3 regions of the Cellvibrio sp. BR genome follow, and region 1 is predicted to be linked to each of the others. Evidence: predicted binding sites of a transcription regulator. Region 1 holds the regulator's gene; each other region holds the start of a gene.
What was found. Region 1 encodes FNR, which switches genes on or off when oxygen is low (the NO sensors DNR and NnrR bind a similar motif). Its sites were predicted from a motif close to TTGATNNNNATCAA; they were not measured.
Positions count from the first base shown of each region.

Region 2: a site for FNR is predicted at 1,919-1,932, ahead of O59_RS05280 (L-lactate permease). Genes of this name have one in related genera too.
Region 3: a site for FNR is predicted at 6,150-6,163, ahead of O59_RS00390 (OmpW family protein). Genes of this name have one in related genera too.

Region 1 covers NZ_JH668201.1:977,080-985,016, forward strand. Annotated here, with positions in the region: gene O59_RS09420 (class I SAM-dependent methyltransferase) at 1-420, shown strand, start outside; gene O59_RS09425 (sulfatase-like hydrolase/transferase) at 417-2,036, opposite strand; gene O59_RS09430 (hypothetical protein) at 2,318-2,758, opposite strand; gene O59_RS09435 (hypothetical protein) at 3,105-3,407, shown strand; gene O59_RS09440 (DUF2934 domain-containing protein) at 3,514-3,717, shown strand; gene O59_RS09445 (DUF3592 domain-containing protein) at 3,761-4,201, opposite strand; gene O59_RS09450 (GGDEF domain-containing protein) at 4,438-5,895, shown strand; gene O59_RS09455 (cold-shock protein) at 6,016-6,222, opposite strand; gene fnr (fumarate/nitrate reduction transcriptional regulator Fnr) at 6,615-7,373, shown strand; gene O59_RS09465 (DUF4202 domain-containing protein) at 7,412-7,937, shown strand, end outside.
Region 2 covers NZ_JH668201.1:8,928-16,864, forward strand. Annotated here, with positions in the region: gene purU (formyltetrahydrofolate deformylase) at 1-560, shown strand, start outside; gene O59_RS05275 (MFS transporter) at 661-1,815, opposite strand; gene O59_RS05280 (L-lactate permease) at 2,004-3,617, shown strand; gene O59_RS05285 (ABC transporter substrate-binding protein) at 3,621-4,487, opposite strand; gene glgP (alpha-glucan family phosphorylase) at 4,603-7,113, opposite strand; gene O59_RS05295 (2-hydroxyacid dehydrogenase) at 7,159-7,937, opposite strand, start outside.
Region 3 covers NZ_JH668200.1:78,827-86,763, forward strand. Annotated here, with positions in the region: gene O59_RS00365 (cellulase family glycosylhydrolase) at 1-2,275, shown strand, start outside; gene O59_RS00370 (glycoside hydrolase family 30 beta sandwich domain-containing protein) at 2,379-3,824, shown strand; gene O59_RS00375 (class I SAM-dependent methyltransferase) at 4,013-4,864, shown strand; gene O59_RS00380 (BLUF domain-containing protein) at 4,988-5,527, shown strand; gene O59_RS00385 (DUF1993 domain-containing protein) at 5,539-6,069, shown strand; gene O59_RS00390 (OmpW family protein) at 6,236-6,883, shown strand; gene O59_RS00395 (RNA polymerase sigma factor) at 7,060-7,662, shown strand; gene O59_RS00400 (FecR family protein) at 7,659-7,937, shown strand, end outside.

The sequences.
Region 1 (7,937 bases):
GCCTTAGTCGCGCGGCTCGATGCACGCAAAACCGCTGTTTATGCCGCCCTGAATTACGACGGCACAACCACTTGGTCACCGGCACATCCGCTGGATGAAAAGGTACTAACCGCATTTAACCAAGATCAGCACCGCGACAAAGGTTTTGGCCCCGCGCTTGGCCCGGACTGTACCGGATATTTACAAAAAGCACTGGAAAATAACGGCTATGCCGTAACCATCCAACCCAGCCCCTGGCAATTAGCAGCAAAAGATCACGCCATGTTGACCGAATTAATTAATGGTATTGCCGCTGCCGTGAGTGAAGGTTATGGGTTAACAGCACAGGCGCTGGAGGACTGGAAAAATTTTCGCATTGCCAATGTGGCCGAAGGCAATTGCACAGTCGGCCATTGGGATTTGCTCGCACTACCGCGTTAATCTTCAGGTAGCGAAAATGCCTCGATAAATTTATTACGCAATTCATTCATAGGCCACACCGGTGCATCCGCAGCGGGCACCATTCCACTGCTCCACTGCCAGTGCGCCACTGCATTTATCAATGCGGAGTCGCGGGTAATTAAATGGATTGGCACATCGCGGTTAACCGTTTTAATGTCGCCCGTTTCGCCCGTAACAATCGGCGCTGGCTGGTGGTCACCCAATACCAACACCACCATATTGTCATCGCCGTAATTCATCACGTAAGACGCGATAGTCTCCAGCGCATATTCAATCGCCAAACGAAATTGTAAACGGATACGCGCTGTTTCCTTCCAAACTTCTTCCGGGCTATCACCACTCATCGCTTGCGCATTAAACACAGAGCCATCACCAACAGCATTCCAATCGATCAATTGCGGAATGGGTGTCCAGGGCGCGTGGGATGAAATCAGTGCAATCTCTGCCATCACCGGTGTAGGTGTCGCGCTGGACGATTGTGTAGCAAGCTCCCGCGCATGAAATGCAGCAAGCGTGTATTGATCCGGCATGGTCACCCAATTAAAAGGTTTACCCGCGTAACCGAAATTGTGTGCATCATAAATTTGGTCGTAACCATAATAATTTCCTTCCGGCCAATCCATAGTAATCGCGGGCATTACCGCCACAGTGCGCCAACCTGCGGTGTTAAATACGCGATTAAGTGTAGGCCGCTCGCTCATCATCAAACTGTTGTAGCGAATCTGGTTATCAATCCACAAACCCGACATAGCGGTACCGTGAGCCAGCCAACTCAAACCACCCAGAGTCGGCGAGGTTAAAAAACCACTGCGCACCGCAAAACCTTTTTCCGCTAATTCGTCACTCGTGCGCGCCAGCAAGGGGCGAATATGTGGCGCAAATTCGGGGTTGTCCAACACCGTGCGCCCATAGGATTCTACAAATATCACCAACACATTTTTATCGCGCAACAACGCCAATACATTCTCATCAGCACGCACGGAGTCATCACTTTTATCTAACTGCGCCCGAAACAATTTCATATCGGCTGCCGTAGTCAGCATGTCATGGGTATGCGCTGATAAATATTGATAAAACTTCATTGCCGCAAATGGCGACCCAACAAAAAACAACAGCACCCACAGCACCAACCCAACCGCTAAAACCACCGCCGATGTACGCACAGAAACCAACAACAACTGCCGCACCCGCCCCAAAATCCAAAAAGCACCCAGCACAATTAACAACACCACAAACAACAGCAATACCGCTATCACCAAGGCACCCGCCCGACCAATGGTTCCATCGAGCAAATTCATGCCGTTAACCAACAAATAACCATCAAACAACGGATTAAACGGCCGCGCGAACACCTTAAAAGTCGCCATATCCGCACAGGTAAAAATCACACCCACCGCCAATAACACCGCCGCGACCCATCGCACCGCCATACCAACGCGCCCCGGCAGCAGGAACAACAACCCAATCACCAACAATTCCAGAGGGATCACTAAAAATGACGATGCGTTAATAGCACTAATACGATTCGGGATAACCAACGCAATAAAAATCAAAACAAGCGCAGCAATATTCAAACTGGATTGAAAACGAAACAAAAGCGCCTCCCGTTAGTAACGATGCGAACAAAAAACCATCCCCCAAGCATAATGGATACGCAGTCACGGGAGCAAAGGTTGTATCAGTAGCTTTCAGTGCAGACAATTCCGACTCCGCAAACAAAACACCCGAGCGTGGCTCGGGTGTTTGTAGGCGTGTCTCATTAGAGAAGTAGCTGGAGATCGTAAACGGCCAAAAAGTGGAAGTTAGCGGCTGCCAAGATAATTAGCAGGCTCGGTAGTCGGGTCGATTTTTTACCACAATCACTTGTTATGAACTTTTAGTCTTTAAGTTTTGGAATACTAGTGCAGTGCTCATTACCAAAGTCTTCCACCTTCAGATGCTCAACAAGCTCTACGGCAGCATTTTTTTCGCACTGATATACCAACAACGCCTGCCCAGCTCCGCATGCAGAAAGGTTTATACCTTCCGCTTGACAAAATGTTTTTACTTTGCACCTCTTCAATTGGGTCTCAATAAATGACTCCTGATACGCTTTCATTTCAGCCATATATTTATCCGCATTACAGGTTTCGCTGTCACGATTCTTGATGTTTTCGAAAATAGCCTTGTTATAGTTTTCTATTTTTTTTGTGGCTTCTAGCTCTATGCAGTCAGCGAAGGATATTTCGTTGAAATCATCATCAGTTGAACAATCTGAGCCTGCAACACAAAAATAAGGAAAGGCTGATATAAAAATTAACATTATTTTCTTTAGCATAATCTACCTTTTTCATAACAGTTTATTAAACGGCCATAGCTGTATATCTTCCCACCACATATCATTTCTTATGCGAGTTTGCAGCCACCTATAATTACATAAATATCAAATAGTTAAAATTGATTTGGTGTTTTAAAAAACTAGTATTCCTGCTCGCGCTTCATATCACTAGTCGAATATCACTTTTACCCGGTTTTACTGAGTTAAGTTAATCAATAGTGTCTTGCAGAGATATCGTCACCCCACCGCTTTTGCATCCTGTTGACCCATATCAAAACAACACTGACTGCAGCTGTTTTAATAGCGCTACTGTTAAGAGCAAACATCCACTTAAACGGAATGGACAATGAGACAACGTGTTTACAAAAAAATGGCGGGGACTTCTGCCGTGTTTATCCCCGCCGAGTTCAACCATGCATCGCCCGTTGAACGCGATGGTTTAGTCTGGACGGATAGTGAATTGAGCATGCCGGAAAGCCCGCAAACTATGCAGTGGAAACCACCGCTGGACAGCTCGCTGGCATTGGAAGGATTGGAAGAGTACGACCCACCTGCAGCGGGTGATGCGCGCTATGTAACTAAATTGGGGCTCGCGTTTGTGTATATCGGGAAAATTCGTGGCTGGGTCGCGCTGACAGATTTTGTATAAGCATTCCTCACGCGTCAGGATATAAAACCCTATATGGGGCGTAACACACCGAAAAGGAATTTGATGACTGTTATAAAAAGAACTCATTCATTGTGAGGAGTTCATCATGCCTAACGAACACGAGATCCGCGAACTGGCTTATTACCTTTGGGTATCTGAAGGTAAACCCAGCGGGCAAACCGATCGACATTGGCAAATCGCCACCAAGATGGCCGCCGAACAAAAACATGGATCGCCGTCGCCCAAAATATCCACTGATCCTTCAGAAGCAAAAGGCACAACAGAACCCGAACAGCCTGATCAAACCTAGTGTTTTAATAGCAGCGAAACCCTGTTGGCAAATCGTGCGAGCCTTATTGAGTCCGTCGCCAAATCACAAAACCCAACCACACAAAACCGACTGAAAAAAGCAGCCCGATAAAATGACTGCGGGAAATACCGACAGCAATGACGGCGATGTTTTTATCGTCGGGGTCTACATAAACCTGAATCAGCTCGCCATTTTTTAGCGCTGTTTGCGGGCGACTAATGCCAAACCCGATACGAGTGCCGCGATATTCTTTACCATCCACCTCGTAGCTATATTCCAACCAACGCCCACCGTAATAACCTCCTGCCAAGGCACCGCGCAATTCGTTGGTGACGGTACCTTTGTGCACTGGCCAATGCGCGGCAGCAGTACTTTTATAAATATTGCTCGCGCTGGATAAAAACAACATACCAGCCGCAACTATGCACAATCCAAAAAAAAGTGAGCGCAGACGTTGATATTTTTTCTCGTTGTCGGGATTCATTTACACTCTCGCAAAAAATTTAATTACCAATCACCCGCAGCCTTATCAAATACTGATAAACACAACCATTACAGGGCATTACACCAAGAACACCCTCACTTTACCTGCAATCACTTCCTCGTCAACCAATAGAAAACAAAAATTATCGCGCCACAAAAAAGAAACCCTATACTTCACAGCAGGTTAGATAGCAATTGGACAGTTGCTACTGGAGAATTAAAAGCTGGAGACTTTTTTTGGACAGTTTGAATCATTACCGGGCACTTTCCCCGACCAAACTCTGGCGGGTTGGCAGCCGTCGGGATAAGACCATTATTTTTGGTGGCTGGTTTGCGCTGGTGCTGGCAAGTATCGCGCTCGGGTTGCTATCGGTAATAAAAAGTTGGTCGGGTATACCGCTGGATTTTGGCGGTGTCACAGTTTATATCACCGTTTACCCTACCCTGATTATTTGTTTATTCCTCACCCTCACCTGCGGTTGGCGCTGGGGGGCAATTCCTGCTTATTTATCCACGCTTTCACTGGCGCTTTACTCGGGCATGCCATGGCATTGGGCGATCATTTTTGCCTGCGCGAACCCATTGGGTTTTGCGATTCTGGCGGTTGGCTATCAAGCGATTCCAGCGAATAAAAACTTACGCGACTCCAATTCATTATTGTTTTATATCCAGCTGAGTTTTGTGGCGAGCATTTTTAGCTCCAGCGGCGCACTCATTTGGTGTTATACCAACCACATTGATCGCACTGCCCTGCTGGCAATTTGGCAGGGTTGGTGGCTGGGCGCATTTTTGCAAAGTGTATTTATTGTGGGCCCATTGCTCGCGCTCTTGTGGCCCAAAATTGCGCGCTGGCAACAACATCACCCTGCCTATTTACGCCTTGCCAGCGGCAATGTACGGCGCTCGGTATTGCGCCTGCTGGGGGCAATTACCATCGGTGTACTGGTGTACGGTGCGGCTACGATTCAGTTAGCGAGCAATCAGTTGGATCGCGCGCTTATCACTAGCAGCAGCTCCATGAGTGCTGAAGTGAGTAATGCCATCATGATTCTGCAGCAGACCACTTGGGTATTTTTTTGGGTATTCGCGATGATTATTTTATTTATCGCATTTTTTGGTTACCAACTGTTTACCCGCTGGCAACGCTCAACCAATGAATTATTAAGTGATCTGCACAGTGCCAACGAAAGCCTGGAGTGCCTTGCCCAAACTGATGGTCTTACCGGTCTGCTCAATCGTCGCACTATGGATGAACGCTTGAGCAGTGAATGGCTCCGCGCCAGCCGTATGGGCAGCGGTGGCGCGCTGGTGATATTAGATATCGACCATTTTAAGAATATTAATGATCATTATGGTCACGCCGCGGGTGATGCGGTGATCCGTAATATTGCGCAGGCGATACAAGCGGAAGCGCGCGGGATGGATATCGCCAGCCGTTATGGTGGCGAAGAATTTGTGATTGTACTGCCGCAAACCGACGCAGAAGGTGCACTGCAATTTGCCGAGCGGATGCGCAATCGCATTGCGACAACTGCGGCTTATCACGAGACCAAAGAACTCCGCGCAACGATTAGCTTGGGTGTAGCTATTTTTTCTGCGCAGGATACCTCTTTTAACGCATGGCTCGCGCGGGCGGATCAGGCGCTGTACCGCGCGAAAGAAGCAGGACGCAACCGCGTTGTGGTGGCGAATTAACTCGCATTCACCACATTGCTATTCCCATCACAAACAAAAATCCCATCAAAAAAAAAGCCGCCCGGGATTAAACCGGGCAGCTTCCTATTACTGCTTGCTCAAATGCGCAAGCGCGGCGAATTACAAACCAATTACGTTCTCGGCTTGTGGGCCTTTTTGACCTGGTTTTACGTCGAACTCTACACGCTGGCCTTCAGCCAGGGTTTTGAAACCTGAACCGCTGATTGCGCTGTAGTGAACAAATACGTCCTGGCCGGCCTCGCTAGCGATAAAACCAAAACCTTTAGACTCGTTGAACCATTTAACGGTACCAGTGCTTCTAGCCATAATAAACCTCGATGTTTCTTTAAATAAAAATGAATACCCCAAGTGGGATTGCGCTGGCGGATTCAGATCTTACTTATGAAAAACAAAACGAGGTGCTAAGAGATTCACTGCTAGTACAACGATGTGACTTACCATAAATAATGCTGCTAACTGGCCAGCTGGGCCAATATATTATTCGGCCCGCTGCAAGTAAAGAGGGTGATTTGACAAAGATTATGGCTTTTTAGTTATAAGGTAGCACTACTCCACGACATCTCCCGCCGTATTAAATTTATCCAGACATTTGAGCTAAATCAACTATTTACCGCCCCCGTTAAAGCTGCAACAATCACTCATCATACTGTTGGCGCGGAGTTTTCCTGCCATAGTCTTATATTCGAGGTGGTGGACCCATGACAGCTAATCAGAACATTGTAAAAACCCAGGATTCAAGCTGCCCTCACGATAAGCGCGTCAGCTGCGGCAATTGCCGTTTAAATACTATTTGCCTGCCTATCAGCCTGCACATTGAAGATATCGACCGCCTGAACGGCATTATCCAACGCGGTAAACCGCTACAAAAAGGCGATTATCTCTATCGCGCTAATGACCACTTTCACTCGGTGTATGCCATTCGTTCGGGTGCAGTAAAAGCACTGACCCTGAGTGATAACGGTGAAGAACAAGTCACCGGGTTTTATTTGCCCGGCGAGGTAGTCGGCATGGATGGTATTGCCGACAATCGCTACACCAATTCAGTAATCGCATTAGAAACCGCATCGGTGTGCGAAATTCCGTTTAATCGCATGGAAGAATTGAGCTTGCAAATCCCTAATCTGCAACGTCACTTTTTTCAATTGATGAGCCGCGAAATTACCCAGGATCAGCAAATTATTACCCTGCTGAGCAAAAGCAGCGCCGAAGAGCGCATTGCCGCCCTACTGCTAAGTATTTCCAGCCGCAATAGCCGCCGCCAGCTATCGGCCAATGCCTTCCGCTTACCTATGTCGCGCACCGATATTGGCAATTATTTGGGCCTGACCATTGAAACAGTCAGCCGTATTTTTACTCGCTTGCAAAAACAGGAGGTGATTTCTGTGGATAAAAAAGAAGTCCTCATCACTAACATGGAGTTGCTGCGCAATATCGCCAATGGCGATGGCCACTGCTAACCACTGCAAGCACCTGCAATAAACCACGAGCACCTACAATGATCAGCAACCAGCGTTTGCAAGACACCCTCGCCGCATTTGATGCCGCCAACCTGCAAGACCCGAATAGCGAAATAGTAGAAGGCAAAACCGTTGCCAAAGAATGGATTTATGCCCAACGTATGAGTGCACAGCTGTCACGTTTTTGCCCCGATGCATCCGAAGCGTTACAGCTCGCGACACGCAGCCAGCATATTTGTCGCTGGAAGATTCCGCGCTCTGACTACCCAATGGATCGTAGCGGCTATAAAAAGTGGCGTCTGGATTTAGCGCAAATGCACGGCGATATCGCCGGTGAAATTATGGCCGCACAGGGTTACGACGAAACAATCATCTCTCGCGTAAAAGACTTGCTGCTTAAACGCAGTTTAAAGCGCGATGAAGAAGTACAAACACTGGAAGATGTGATTTGCCTGGTGTTTATTGAATTTTATTTAGAAGACTTTGCTAGCAAACACGATGAAGTAAAACTGATTGATATTATCCGCAAGACCTGGAACAAAATGTCACCCACGGGCCATGACG
Region 2 (7,937 bases), 970 kb from region 1:
GTTTGAACGCACTGCTGAACAGTTGGAAAAACGGTTCGCTGCCGATTGATATTGTGGGTGTAGTGTCCAACCACAATGTGATGCGCGATTTAACGGAATGGTATCAATTGCCATTTCATTATTTACCCATCACCGCCGACACCAAAGTGCAGCAAGAGGCGCAGCTGTGGCAATTAATGCAGGATTTGCAAGCCGAATTTTTAGTGCTCGCGCGCTACATGCAAATTCTTTCTGACGATTTGTGCCGCAAATTAAATGGCCGCGCGATCAATATCCACCACTCATTTCTGCCCGGTTTTAAAGGCGCAAAACCGTATCACCAAGCGTTTGAGCGTGGGGTAAAACTCATCGGCGCTACCGCGCATTTTGTCACGGCTGATTTGGATGAAGGCCCGATTATCGAGCAGTCGGTAGAGCGTGTGTCCCACGTAAATTCACCGGATGAAATGGCAGAGATCGGGCGCGATATTGAAGCGGTAGTGTTGAACCGCGCGGTGCGCTGGCATGCGGAACATCGCGTGTTGTTGAATGGCACCAAGACGGTGGTGTTTTCAAGATAGGTCAGTGCATAACTTCTTTTGGTAAGCAAGCTGGTGACAAAAAACGCGGCGATAAAATTATCGCCGCGTTTTTTATTGGATCAGATAATGTCGGTGTAAATTATTTGTGAGTCGCTTTTTTGGCCGACATCGCCAGCGCCAATAAACCAAGCGCTACAATCCCGAATGACACGTTCAAACTGCTTAACTCAGCGATAAAACCAATCACCGCTGGCCCCGCTAATAACCCTGCGTAACCCATGCTGACCACGGCAGCAATCGCCAAACCCATTGGCATGGATGTTTGATTGCCGGCGGCGGTAAATAGCACCGGCACTATGTTGGATGCGCCCACGCCAACCAGCGTGAAGCCGATAAAAGCGGTAGGGGTAAAGGGGGTAAGTACAACTAACAAAAAACCACTCGCAGCGCAGAGTCCACCCCAGAACACAACCCGGGTGCCGCCGAGGGCGTTGACAATTTTATCGCCGGTGAAGCGGCCGATGGTCATGGCGACTGAGAAACATGCGAAACCCAAACCGGCGTAAACCGGGTCGATACCGCGTAATGTATTGAGGAATACAGCGCTCCAATCCAGCACTGCACCTTCGGCGAGGAAGGCGACAAAACACAGGCTGCCGATGAGTAATACTTTGCCGCGCGGTAATACAAAAAAGGGTTCGCGTTCGCCGCTAGTACTTTCATTAATATTTTTTGGTAATAAATCTTTTGCACAGTAGGCCAGCATCAGTAAGAGCACGGCGGTAAGGCAGAGCAGGGCGTGAAAGGGCGATAAACCCAGCCACATCAGTGCGCTCATGACCACCGCACCAAAGATCCCGCCCAGACTATAAAAGCCGTGGAAGCCCGACATCATCGCGCGGCCGCTGGCTTTTTCTACCACTACCGCTTGCATGTTCATGGCGACGTCCGTGGCACCGAGCATCATGCCGAAAATTAATAAGTTAATGGCCATACCGGGAATACCGGGGGAAATGGCGAGGCAGACCAAACTCACACACATTAGTAACAAGGTGGTAGTGATAACCCGACGGCAGCCGTAACGATTAACCAGTGGGCCGGTGACCGGCATCGCCAGCAGTGAGCCAACGCCAAAACACAGAATTAATAAACCGAGGGTGGATTCACCAATCGCCAGTCGTGCTTTCACAAATGGAATCAGCGGCGCCCAAGCCGACATGGCGAGGCCGGTAATTAAAAACGCAAAACGGGTGGAGAGGTATTGGGCTGTACCAATAGGGTGGGTGGCAGACATAAGTAAAAACTTCCAGCGAATAAATCAAGCTGCGCACTATACCTGTCGCCAAAACGCAGGGTTAGTGAGGATTTGTAAATCGGATTTGCCCTATCAACTATGCTTGATACAGCGCAAATGGCGCTTGAGCATTTGGACTAGGATAGCCACATGAGATCACCTTTTATTTTTTGCCGGCGGTCGCGCCAATGACTTGGTTGCAATTATTCACCACGCTAGTACCCATTCTGTCAGTGTTTATCCTGCTGGTTTTACTGCGCTTGCCCGCGACCCGCGCTATGCCGCTCAGCCTGTTAATTACCGCTGCGTTTGCCGCCTGGGTGTGGCAGGTATCTGCAGTGCAATTGGCAGCATCGATACTGGAGGGGTGGATTATCGCCTTCACCATTCTGGTAATTGTGTTTGGGGCCATCTTGCTGCTGAACACCCTGACGGCTCTGGGGGCGATTCGGGTTATTTGCGACTGGTTCGCGCGTATCTCGCCGGATCACCGGGTGCAGGTGATTATCATCGCCTGGTTATTTGGTGCATTTTTGGAGGGGGCCAGCGGGTTCGGAACGCCAGCAGCGATAGGTGCGCCTTTGTTGGTCGCTTTGGGTTTTCCCCCGATGGCAGCCGTGGTAATGGCATTAATTGGGGATAGTGCGCCAGTCTCGTTTGGGGCGGTGGGTACGCCGGTGATTGTAGGCATAGGGCAGGGTTTGGCGAATGCGACGCCTGACCGGCTGCAGCAAATTGCCCTTGGTGCCTTGACGCTGGATGTGTTTATCGCCAGCTTTCTCCCGCTGTTAATGGTGGCCATGCTGACGCGCTTTTTTGGTGCCAATCGCAGCTGGCGCGAGGGCTTGCGACTTTGGCGTTTTGCCCTGTTTTCCGGTCTTGCGTTTACCTTACCTGCCTATGGCGTACTGCGCCTGTTGGGGCCGGAATTCCCCAGTATTCTTGGCGCTCTGGTTGGATTGCTGTTAGTCGTTGGCGCCGCACGGCGTCGCTGGTTACTGCCTACCGAGGTCTGGCGCTTGCCGGTTATGACAGATGAATTGCTGCCCCATGCCACCGGCGTTACACAGCTGCCAACGATGGGTTTATTCAAAGCCTGGTTTCCCTACCTGTTGGTAGCAGGGTTATTGGTGCTGACCCGGGTGGATACGCTGCCGTTTAAGGCGCTGTTGCAGTCAGTCAGCATCGAATTTAACGCGTTGCTAGGGACGCAAATTTCTACGCGGGTCGCGCCGCTCTATTTGCCGGGCAGTATTTTTGTGCTGGTCGCCGTGGTGATTGGTTTGTTATATCGCCTGCCATTGGTTGCTACAGGGCAAGTATGGCGAGCATCACTCGGGCGCCTATTACCCACCAGTATTGCGCTGGCGACCTCGGTACCTATGGTGCGCATTTTCCTCAATTCTGGCGAGAACAGTGCGGGTTTGGCGGCCATGCCCAAAGAATTGGGGGTTTTGGCGGCCGACACCTTTGCCAATCAGTGGCCGCTGGTGGCGCCATTTATTGGTGCTTTGGGTAGTTTTATCGCTGGCTCCTCTACCTTTTCCAACATGATGTTTGCGCGCTTGCAGCAGGACGCCGCCCAAGCGGCTGACCTGCCCGAACATTGGATTCTGGCGCTGCAGATGCTTGGCGCCAATGCGGGCAATTTGGTGTGTGTGCTTAACGTAGTGGCAGCGGTTTCGGTGGTGAAACTGGTAGGGCGGGAGGGCGATGTGATTCGCTACACCTTGGCACCGGCGCTGCTTTATTGTGCCTGCGCAGGTGCTTTGGGATATTTGGTAGTGGCGTTAGTTGTGTGATTGCTAGTGCTCGGTTTTCCGCAGGCTAGCAGTGGGGTTATAAAAACTGCTGTTATCCACGCGGTCCAGAATCTTGCGGTAACTACCATTCTTTTTCAGTTGTTTGAGGCCCTGGTTGAAGGTATTGATCAATGCCTGCGCGTTGGGGTGAGTTTTGCTTGCCAGCAAATAACCCTCTGGTGAACTTAGCGCGGGCTCTATTACCTTGAGTTTGCGCGGGTCTATACTCAGCTGGGCGGCCATGTAAAACCCTGACATCTCATCGGTGGCAAACAAATCCACCCGGTCGGCCATCAGCAATTTTATATTTTGGATGTCCGAGGGCACCATAATCGGGTTGATAACCTGGGCATCAACCGCGCGATAAAAATCCTCTGTGTAGGTAAAGCCCAAGGTGGCGCTCATCCGATACTGGCTTAAATCCCCAAAATTCTTCCAGCGGATGGCATCGCTATTGGTGCGTTGGAAAAAAACCGTGCGGTTGACTATGAGTGGGTCGCTGAACAGCATGGCCTCGCGCCGTTCGCTGTTTTCATACCAGTAGCTGGTGGCGTCAAATTTGCCCAAGCGTGCCTCTTCAAAAGCGCGTTTCCAGGGTAAGTACACAAACTCGACGGTCACCCCCTGGGTGGCAAACGCGGCTGCGATAATATGGTTCACATGGCCATTGTCAGGCAGTTGTTGGCCTGTCCAAGGGGCGAATTCGCCAGTGGCAATACGGATGGTTTGTTTTGCCGGAGCGGCTGATTCCGCCGCGGGGTGTTGGTTACTCTTTGTGTTGTCGCCAGCGGCCAGGCAGCTGAGGCTAAACGCCAGCGAGAACGACAAGGAACGTGAAAGGGTAGATCCAATCAATTTGGCCAGTGACACACATAGCTCCTGTACTGAACTCACAAAAACCGCCTAATCCAATTACGCGGCCTGCTTATCATTTGATCACAACACACTGTTTATAGCTCAGATAACCGGCTTTTGCCTTGTCGCCTCAATCTGCCCAGCAAATAAGCGGGTTTTCTGCCGGTACTTGGGCGTGAGGGTGACAGGCTATAGCGCGCAGGCTCCAATCACTCACTGGTCGGTGTTGCGGAATAACACCTTGGTAGTGATAGGCATTAATCGCTCCGGTTAGGGGGTAAGCCAATTGCAGGCGGATGCACTCTGCAGGCACTTCGCCCACCGGATCGGCGATCATTTCTATCGCCACTTGCTCCGGTGCTATACCGCCTAAATAAACCTGGGTTTCAGCCAGCCAGTTGCCCGCGCGTTCGGTCATCGTGAGTTTCCCAAGATGAATTTCATGCCAATGGCGTGCCAAATGCTGTTGCCAGAGGCGCAATTCCTGCGCCAGCGCGCCTTGCTTATCCATGCGCTGCTGGTACTGCCGGGCGGCGGGCAGGTAGTAGTTGTCCAGATAATCGCGCAGCATGCGATTGGTGCTAAAACGGGGAGTGAGCTGCGCCATGCTGGTGCGCATTAGTTGCAGCCAGCGACGGGGAATGTCCTCGGCATCCCGTTCGTAAAAGCAGGGAATAATCTGCTGTTCCAGCAATTGGTAGAGCGCTTCGGCATCGGCGGCGTCCTGTTCCGCGCCGTATTCGCCGCCATCACCCAGTGCCCAGCCGTATGCCGGGTCGTAAGCCTCGGCCCACCAACCATCGAGCGATGAAAGATTTAACCCGCCATTGACCAGCACTTTCATACCGCTGGTGCCGCAGGCTTCCCAGGGGCGACGGGGGTTGTTGATCCATACATCAACCCCTTGCACCAAATGGCGGGCGAGGGCGATATCGTAATCCTCGATAAAAATCAGGTGCTTGGCCACCTCGTCGCGCTGCACAAATTCCTGCCAACGCTGCAATTTGGCTTTGCCCAGTTTGTCGGCCGGGTGTGCTTTACCCGCCACCAATAGCTGCACCGGGTGGCGGCTGTTGCACAGTAAACGTGTCAGGCGCTCCGGGTCGTGCAACAGCAAATCCGGGCGTTTGTACTCGGCAAAGCGGCGGGCAAAACCCAGGGTGAGAATGTTCGGGTCGAGCGGGTGGAGGTTGGGTAGGCTGCAATCCAGCTGGCTGGATTCATGGCGCCACTGGCGCTGGTAGCGCAGGCGGGCATAGTCCACCAGCCGCGCCCGGCTGGTGCTGGCAAGCTGCCACAAGGTCTGGTCGCTCAGTTCTTGCCAGCGTGCGGGGTTGAGTTGGGTTTCGTTCTGCTGCCAGGGGTTGTCGCCGAAGAGTTGGCGCCACAAGGCGTCGCTGTCGCTCGCCGCCCAACTGGGCATATGCACGCCATTCGTCACATGGCCGACCGGTACTTCGCGCTGCGGCCAACGTGGAAACAGTGGCTGGAAAATACGCTGGCTGACTTGGCCGTGCAGTTCACTCACACCATTGCTGCGCGCGCAGGTGCGCATGGCGAGGTAGGCCATGTTGAACTCCTCGCTGGCATCTTTGGGGTTGGCGCGCCCTAGCGCGAGTATGTCCTCCATGGTGACGCCCATCTCCAGCGCGGCCTCACCGGCATAGCGGCGCAAAAGTTCACTGGGGTAGCGATCAAACCCCGCTGCCACAGGCGTGTGAGTGGTAAACAAATTGCCGCTGCGCGTGGCCCAAAGTGCCTGCCAAAAATCGACTTGATACTTAACGCAATGAGCGCGGATTCGTTCCAGCGTGGCAAAAGCGGCGTGGCCCTCATTCAGGTGGCAGATATCGATCTCCAGCCCCAGCCGCTCCAGTAAGCGCCAGCCACCAATGCCCAGCGCGATTTCCTGCACCAGCCGCAGTTCGGTACCACCGCCGTAAAGCTGGCTGGTTATGCCCCGGTCGCGGGGTTGATTGCAGGGGTGATTGCTATCCAGCAGGTAAAGTTTGACGCGCCCGACCTGGGCTACCCACACCCGAAACAGCACTTCGCGACACAGAAAGTTGGTAGCGACATCCATCCAGCTGCCGTCCTTATCCAGCAGCGGTGTCAGGGGTAAACTACCGGGGTCGTTAAACAGATAGGTTTGCTGCTGCCAACCCTGGTTATCAAAGCTCTGGCGAAAGTAACCTTCCTGATACAACAGCCCTACACCCACCAGCGGCACGCCCAAATCGCTCGCGGTTTTTAAATAGTCGCCCGCCAGAATGCCCAAACCACCTGCATAGAGTGGCAGGGCATCGCATACACCAAATTCCATACTGAAATAGGCGATGCCTTTGAGTGGCACATTGCTGTAGTGCTGCTGATACCAACCCGGTTCGTCCAAATAGCGACGGCGCGCTGCCACGAGTTGGGCGAGGTGGGTGAGGAAATCCGGGTCTTTCGCCAGCTGTTGCAAATGTTGGTCACTGGTGAATTGCAACACACTCACCGGGTTGCCTGTGCTCTCCCATATGGCGGGGTTGAGCCGGTGCCAGAGGGCATCACCGGAATGGTTCCAGCTCCACTGCAGGTCGGCAGCCAACTCGTGCAATATCGCCAGCGGTGGTGGCAATTGACGTTCAAGGTTCGGCATGGACGGCGCTCCTTTGCGTGTAATGGGCGGCTAAACGGCAGTGTTTCAGTTCACCAAACACACCTGCGTCAGTTCGCCCCGTTCAACATGGGTGATATTGGCCAGGGTCACGCGGGCGATGGCAGTGAGTGCCTCGCGGGTAAAAAAGGCTTGGTGGCCGGTGATGACTACATTGGGGAAGGTGAGCAGGCGTGCAAATACGTCGTCTTGCAACAACTGGTTGGAGTTGTCTTCAAAAAATAAATCGCCTTCCTCCTCGTACACATCCAGCCCGAGGTGGCCAATTTTTTTGCTTTTTAAGCCGTCAATTACCGCTTTGGTATCAATCAAACCGCCGCGCCCGGTATTAATTAACATCACCCCATTTTTCATTTGCGCAATGCTGTTGTTGTTAATCAGGTGATGGGTATGAGTGTTGAGCGGGCAGTGGAGGGAAATAATATCGGCTTGTGGCCAGAGTTGGTCGAGCGGCAGATAAGCCACACCGGCGGCGATCAGTGCGCTGTTGGGTTCAGGGTCGTAGGCGATCACCCGGCAGCCCAGCCCGCGCACAATCGTCGCCAGTACTGCGCCGATTTTTCCGGTACCAATTACCGCGACGGTTTTATTCACCATATCAAAACCTAACAGGCCGTTGAGCGAGTAGTCGTTCTCGCGTACACGGTGATAGGCGCGATGCAAATTACGGTTGAGCATCAGCATCAAACCCAGCGCATGTTCGGCCACGGCATGGGGTGAATAGTCCGCCACACGCGCGACCAGCAGGCCCAGTTTTTTCGCGGCAGTTAAATCCACCTGATTAAATCCGGCGCAGCGCAGTGCGA
Region 3 (7,937 bases), on a different contig from region 1:
GCACGACCAATGTACGCTGGAGGCCGAGCTGACCGAGCGTTTTGGTTACGACGAAAAGGAGCGGTTGATCAAACTGTTCCGCGACAACTGGATCAAGGAGCGCGATTGGGATCAGCTGCAGGCCTTTGGTTTTAATGTGGTACGCCTGCCGATTTTGTGGAACGTGATCGAAGACGAAAAGAACCCAAAAACCCTGCGTGCAGACGCTTGGCATTACATTGACTGGGCAATTGCCGAAGCGAAAGAGCGCGGCATGTATGTGATTCTGGATTTGCACGGCGCACTGGGCGGCCAAACGCCGAATGATCACACCGGCTGCTCCGGCCAGAATCAGTATTGGACCAATAGCGAATATCAGGATCGCACCAAGTGGCTGTGGGAGCAGATTGCTACCCGCTACAAAGATGAACCCGTCGTCGCCGCTTATGACCCGCTCAATGAACCTTGGGGTTCCACCCCGGAAGACATGGCCGAGCGTGTGTTGGAGCTGTACGACACCATCCGCGCCATCGACGATAAACACATCATTATGTTGCACAGCCATTACGGCAGCATTGATGTGTATGGCGACCCGGCTGAACAGGGTATGACCAACGTTGCCTTTCAACTCCACCCCTACCCCGGCCTGTTTGGTGATAGACCCAACGACAGCCATTACGATATCCACCGCGACTGGCTGAAATGCGGTCAGGACGGCAAAGGCGGCGTGTGTTTCTGGGATACCAAACTCGAGGAACTGCAAACCCCGATGTTGATGGGTGAATTCCAGCCCTGGCAGGGCGCTGGTTTGGAGCTGGGCGGCAAAATCGGCCGTGCGACCTACGATATTTTTGCGGGCTACGATTGGGCATCCACCAGTTGGTCGTACAAGTTAGTGACGATTGCCGGCGGCCAGGGCAACGGCCTGTGGGGCATGGTGACCAACGAGATCAACACCAGCCTGGACACAGGTGTGGGCATGATCACCAAAGCCAGCACCTGGGATTGCAACAACTGGGACTCCAGTTTTGCCGAGGCCTGCGCCAAAAAAGCCACCACCATTACCACCGGCGGCACCGAGGATAAAACCTATTACCTGGTGATAAAAACCGGTGCCAACGGCGGCGCGAGCCCGGATGTGACCTTCGACAGCATCAGCCTCAAAAACACCGCCACCAACGAGGAGCTGATCGCTAATGGCAACTTTGGCGCGGCAGGCGGTTGGTCTGAACTCACCATCAGCGGCGCGCTCAATTTTAACTACAACAATACCGACACCAGCAAAGCCCCAACCGGCAGCGACGGCGCGGTACTGCACATCACTCGCCCGAGCGGTGTGGAAGGTGAAATCAACGGTGCGCTCTACCAGCAAATCACCCTGAAAGGCGGCCAAACCTACAACTTTAGCGGCGTATTTAAAGGCAACGGCAGCACCAATACCTGGGCCGAGATCTACCTGATCGAAGAAGAACCGGTCGCCGGTAAAGATGTGGTGGATAGCGCGGGCAAAGTGGATTTCACCACCGCGCCCATCGAGGAGATTGAAGCGTTATTTACCAGCTACGGCGAAGTCGGTTACGACGTGCATGAAGGTCTGGCGCATTGGCTGGTGACCGATGAACACAACGATGTGTTCGACTACCCGGATCGCCCTACCGGTTTGGCACTGACAGTAACCGGCACCAACGCATCGCTGACCTGGACTGCAACACCGGGTACCGACATTAGCTATAACGTCTACCGTTCCAATTCGGCGGGCAGCAAAGGCACGTTAATCGCCGAAGACCTCGCCGTCACCAGCTATGCCGACAGCAACCTGAGTGAAGACCAAACCTATTACTACTCAGTGACCGCGCGCAACAACATCGCCGAAAGCTACGCCAGTGATGCAGTGAATACACCCATACTTTTCACCCCGGTGCCCGCCAAAATCGAAGCGGAAAATTACACCGCCCAGAGTGGCAGCCAAAGCGAAAATACCGGTGATAGCGGCGGCGGACAAAACGTGGGGCATTTTGAAGCGGGCGATTTTGTGGAATACAAAATCAAAGTGGAAACAGCGGGTAATTACATCATTGAGTACCGCCTCGCGTCACAAACAGGTAGCACCGGTTTTAATGCACTGATTGACGGTGCGATTGTGGATACCCAAACCCTCGCACCCACTGGCGGCTGGCAGACCTACATCACCCAAAGCAGTGGGGCGATTGCTCTGCAGCCCGGTAATTACACACTCAAGCTCAGCTCCATCGGCAAAGAGTGGAACCTCAACTGGATCAATATCAAAGCGCAATAACTCCCCCTGGCAGCGCAATTTAGCAATGCCCCTTGTACCTCCCGCGCAAACGGGAGGTTTTTTATTACGTCCACCTCGCTTAATTAACCTGATGGAAAAATCGATGAAAAAACAGCTTACAAAATTATTTATCGCACTGGCGATAACCGGCGCAAGTAGTGCGCTGCACGCCGCAGATACCGCCTCTGCGACCAAAACCCTGAGCGTGTATACCACCGCTAAAGACAGCAATTTGCGTTTGAGTCAGGGTGAAAACCTTACATTGCAACCGGCACAACAAGCACCGGAAACGGATATTGCGATTTTTGTGAATCCGCAAAAACAATATCAAACCTTTTTGGGTATCGGCGGCGCTATTACCGATGCCAGTGCCGAGACTTACGCCAAACTCAGCCGCACGAAAAAAGCGGAATTTTTGCGCGCTTATTACGACAAAAAAGACGGCATAGGTTACAGCCTGTTGCGCACCACGATTCACAGCTCCGACTTTGCCAGCCGCAGTCACACCTACATCAAAGAAGGTGATAAAGAATTAAAAACGTTTGATATAGCACCTGACAAAAAACATCGCATTCCCATGCTGCAACAGGCCATTAAAGCGGCCGGTGGAGAAATCACCACCTACGTCAGCCCCTGGAGTGCGCCGGCGTTTATGAAAGACACCAACAACATGCTGCAAGGCGGAAAATTATTGCCCGAGTACCGCGACGCCTGGGCCAATTATTATGTGAAATTTATTCAGGCGTACGAGAAGGCAGGCATCCCGATTTGGGGCCTGACACTTCAAAATGAACCCATGGCAAAACAGACGTGGGAATCCATGATTTATACCGCCGATGAAGAGCGCGACTTTTTAAAAAATCACCTTGGCCCCACGCTCAAAAAAGCCGGCATGGGCGATAAAAAAATTATTGTGTGGGATCACAACCGCGATTTAATTGTGCATCGCGCCAACACCATTATGGGCGACCCGGAAGCGGCGCAATATGTGTGGGGCATCGGCTTCCACTGGTATGAAACCTGGGCGGGTGGCAAACCTATGTACAACAACGTTGCCGAAGTTGCCAAGGCATACCCCAATGTGAATTTATTGCTCACCGAAGCAACGGTAGAGAAATTCAACGCCGAGCGCTATCACTACTGGCCCAACGCCGAACGTTACGGTGATTCCATCATTAACGATTTTAATTCCGGCGCAGTCGCCTGGACGGATTGGAATATTCTGCTCGACCACACTGGCGGCCCTAACCACGTCGGCAATTTTTGTTTCGCACCGATTCACGCGGACACGAATGGCGAATTAATTTACACACCGACTTATTATTATTTGGGTCACTTCTCCAAATTTATCCGCCCGGAAGCCAAACGCGTAAGCGCTGCCGCCAGTCGCAGCTTGTTACAAGTTACCTCTTTTATAAATACCGACAACACACTCGCCACCGTAGTGATGAATAGCAACGACACCCCCATCAACTACCGCCTGTACATCGGCGATCAGGAAACCAAAGTCACTATTCCTGCACATGCAATGCAGACCTTGGTGTATTGATTTAAATAACATTAGGCCCAAAAAAACCAAACCCGCCGGATGGCGGGTTTGGTTTGCCTCGCCCAACCAAAATCCCCCGCTTTACAAAAAATAATTATCTCCCTGCAAAAATCTGCGAATAATGGACATCCGTTTTGGTGCGGATTACGAATCCATTTGTTAATGCAAAATTTGCAAGGAGTTTACCCATGAAAAAAATCGCCCTATTGGCTGCAGCCATATTGCTTCACGGCTGTGCTACCGACAGCGACGGCACTGGCTTGAGCGCACAGAATAAACAGCAATTGCAAACGATTACCCAGGCCATGCCGGCAGAACACCAAGCCCGTCACGCGGCACGTAACCCGGTGGAAACGCTGGCATTTTTTGGCATTAAACCCGGTGATGTGGTGATTGAAGCCCTGCCGGGCGATGGCTGGTATTCCAAAATCCTGATGCCTTACTTGGGCGCGAATGGCCGTTTGATCGGGGTGGATTACAGCCTGGCGATGTGGCCGGAATTTGGTGGTTTTGCCACGCCGGAATTTATTGAAAAGCGCAAAGCGTGGCCCGCGCAATGGAGTAGCGATGCCAAAAATTGGGGTAGCGCCAAGGCCGAAGCCTATACCTTTGCGGATTTACCCGCCGAATTAACCGGCAAGGCGGATGCGGTATTGTTTATCCGTGCCCTGCACAATTTGGCGCGTTTTGACGCCAAGGGCAATTACCTGCAACAGGCACTGGCCGAGACCCATCGCGTATTAAAACCGGGCGGTTTGGTGGGCGTAGTGCAACATGCCATGAGTGAAGATAAACCCGACGCCTGGGCGGATGGCAGCCGTGGTTATTTGAAAGAGTCGGCGATTGTTGCGGCCATGACCGCCGCCGGTTTTGAGTTAGTGGGCAGCAGCGACATCAACAAAAACCCCAAGGACAACCCACAAGCGGACGACAATGTCTGGCGCTTGTTGCCCAGCTTGAGTGGCACCGTGGCGCAGAAAAACCAGAACCGGATGATTGGTGAATCCAACCGCGTGACTCTACTCTTCAGAAAGAAATAAGCTCGTGCCCGCGTTAAATGGGGCTATATTGGGCACCATTAACGCGGGCTGTTGTCCGAGTATGCTGTTGAATAACCCACGCGCATACCGCTGCGCGCACCGCCGCAATAGAGGAGCCCAATTGTGGATGATTTAGTGAGACTGGTGTACGCCAGTGAAGCGACCTTTGACGCTGCCGATCAGGGAATTGAGCTGGAAGTGGGGCGGATTCTGACCGAATCGCGCCGCAATAACGCCCGCGCCGAAGTGGGCGGTGTGCTCTATTACGGCAATGGTTATTTTTTCCAATGTTTGGAAGGCCAGCGCGATGCGGTAGTGGAAACCTATCAACGCATTTGCAACGACCCGCGCCACAAGAACGCTAAAGTATTATTGAAAGGTTTCACCAAGCGCCGCCTGTTTCAGGATTGGAGCATGAAATATTTACCCGCTGAAAAAAATCTGCGCGATTTTTTAGCGCAACACAGCCTGACGGAATTTTCACCCTTTGATTACGATCGCGAAATGGTGGGACGTTTGTTAATTTTTTTCCAACAGGCCAAAGAGTCGGGCGAGCTTGCCGAAAACAGCGCCGAGCAACAACAAGCTGTCGCCACTGAAACCAATGAACAATCCAGCAAACAAGCTAAAACCGGTTGGCGCCGGTTATTTAACCGTGGATAGTTGCCTGACGCATGAATAACCACAGCATTAATCCCGGCGCGATTTTTTGCCATTACTTGCAACAACTGAAAGTAATTGTGGAAAAAATTGATCGCCACAGCGGTGGCGACAATGCTCTGCTGCAACACAGTTTGCACCCAGGCATGTTGCCGTTACTGGCGCAGCTGCGCACTGCGGCCAACTTTTCGCTGCGCTGCTGTTGCCCGCTCAGTGCGCGCCCGCGCATTACTTTTGATAATAGCGATGACACTTACGCCGGAGTGCAGTTACAACTCACCCAAACCATTGATTATTTGCAAGCCATTCCCGCTACAGATTTTATTCACGCCACCACCATCATTAGCGACCAGGCAGGTTTCACCAAGTTGCATTTACCCGCCTCGGAATATGCGCAGCTCTATGCTCTGCCCAATTTTTTCTTTCATCTCAGCATGGCTTACGCCATCGCCCGCGCTGCCGGTGTGCCACTGAGCAAAGGCGATTTCGACGGCTATCACCAGTACCCGGACGGATTTTCGTTTGTGCCGGAAACAACTCGTTAACCATTTAAAAAATCGCGCGACTTTGCGTCATATCAAATAATTTTCATTTAACTTTTTATTTTTTCCTGCGCCGGTATTGATTGATATATATCAATTTTAACAACGGGAATTTTCGTAACACTGCCTCTGTGAATTAACAACAGTTTTAACAGCAGAGGAAAAGAAAATGCGTCAATTAGTTATGGCATTGGTTATCGGCAGCAGCTGCGTTGCACCACTCGCACAAGCGCATGAAGCCGGCGATTTTTTAGTGCGTGTCGGTGTTGCCCAGGTTGCACCCGACGCCAGTAGCGGCACCGTATTAGGCGGTGGGGTGGATGTAGAAGATGCAACCGGCCTCGGTTTCTCCGGCACCTGGTTTGCCACACCGCACATCGGTATTGAAGTATTGGCCGCCCTGCCGTTTGAACACGACATTGTCGGCAGCGGTGCACTCAAAGGGGTGGATATCGGCAGTACCAAACATTTACCGCCCACCATCTCCCTGCAGTATTACCCGCTGAGCCAAGGCAAATTCCAACCCTATGCCGGTATCGGCCTGAATTACACCACTTTTTTTGATACCAGCAGCAGCGCTACCTTGGACAGTGCCCTAAATGGCGATACCGACCTCTCACTCAAAGATTCCACTGGCCTCGCCTTGCAGCTGGGTGCCGACCTGCAGCTCACCGACAACTGGTATTTGAATGCAGCCGTTTGGAAAATCGACATAGAAACCACCGCCCGCATTTATGTGGATGGCGCCCACGCCGCGAGTGTGGATGTGGCGATTGACCCATTGGTGTTTATGCTCGGCGCCGCTTACTCCTTTTAAATAAAATTTTTGTGGGGTTATGACATAAATCCCGGACTGAATGGTTCAGTTCGGGATTTTTTGTTTTTGGAGAGCAATTAATCTGGATTTTTTGCTTTATTTGCGGGGGCCGATGGCGGAATATTCTTAGTCTATCGTCATGGACTATGAGGAAATCACCTTGGTGGCTAGAGCCCATGTCTAATAATCAAAAAATAACGAATCAACCGGCGCAGAACGATAGCATCGCAAATGTGTTTATCGCCCTGCGCAGCACCCTGGCGCGCGCGGTTTCGCGCCTGGTACCGCCGAAAGAAGTGGAAGACATAGTGCAGGAAACCTATGTGCGGGTGTGTCAGGTGGATGCGCCGGAACAGATCCAGTTTCCGCGTTCATTTATGTTGCGCACAGCGCAAAACCTGGCGCTGGATCACCTGAAGCGCGCCGAAACGCGGCTGAGCGTCAGCCTGGATGATGAATTGGATTTGGAGGTGGCGGGTTACACCACCCGCGCCGACGATACCTTTGACCGGGTAGCGGCGAACCAGGAATTTGGCTTTTTTTGCGAGGCTGTGCGCCAACTGCCACAACAATGTCGCAAAGCGTTCGTCCTAAAAAAGGTGTACGGCTATACGCAGAAAGAAATTGCACTGAGCTTGAACATCAGTGAAAACACGGTGGAAAAACACATCGCAACCGGCATAAAACGCTGCGCCCAATACATGGCCAGTTTGAAGCAGGGCGGCGATTCGCTATCAACGACGTTACCCAAGGCTCCGAGCGAGAGGAGCAAATCATGAGCAATATTATTGAGTTTCCCAACCGCGAGGCGATTTACGACCAGGCGAGCCTATGGATCGCGCGTATGGATCGCGAACTGACCAGTGCCGAGCAACAAGAACTGGTGCAGTGGCTCGCCGCTAGCGAGCAGCATCGCAGCGTACTGTTTGAAATGGCCGAGCTGTGGGACAAAATGGACAGCCTTGCCCGCCTTGCGGATTTGTTTCAGGCACCCGCCAAACCAACGCGCCAACCGCGCTTTTACGGTGCGATTGCGGCATCCGTTGCACTTCTG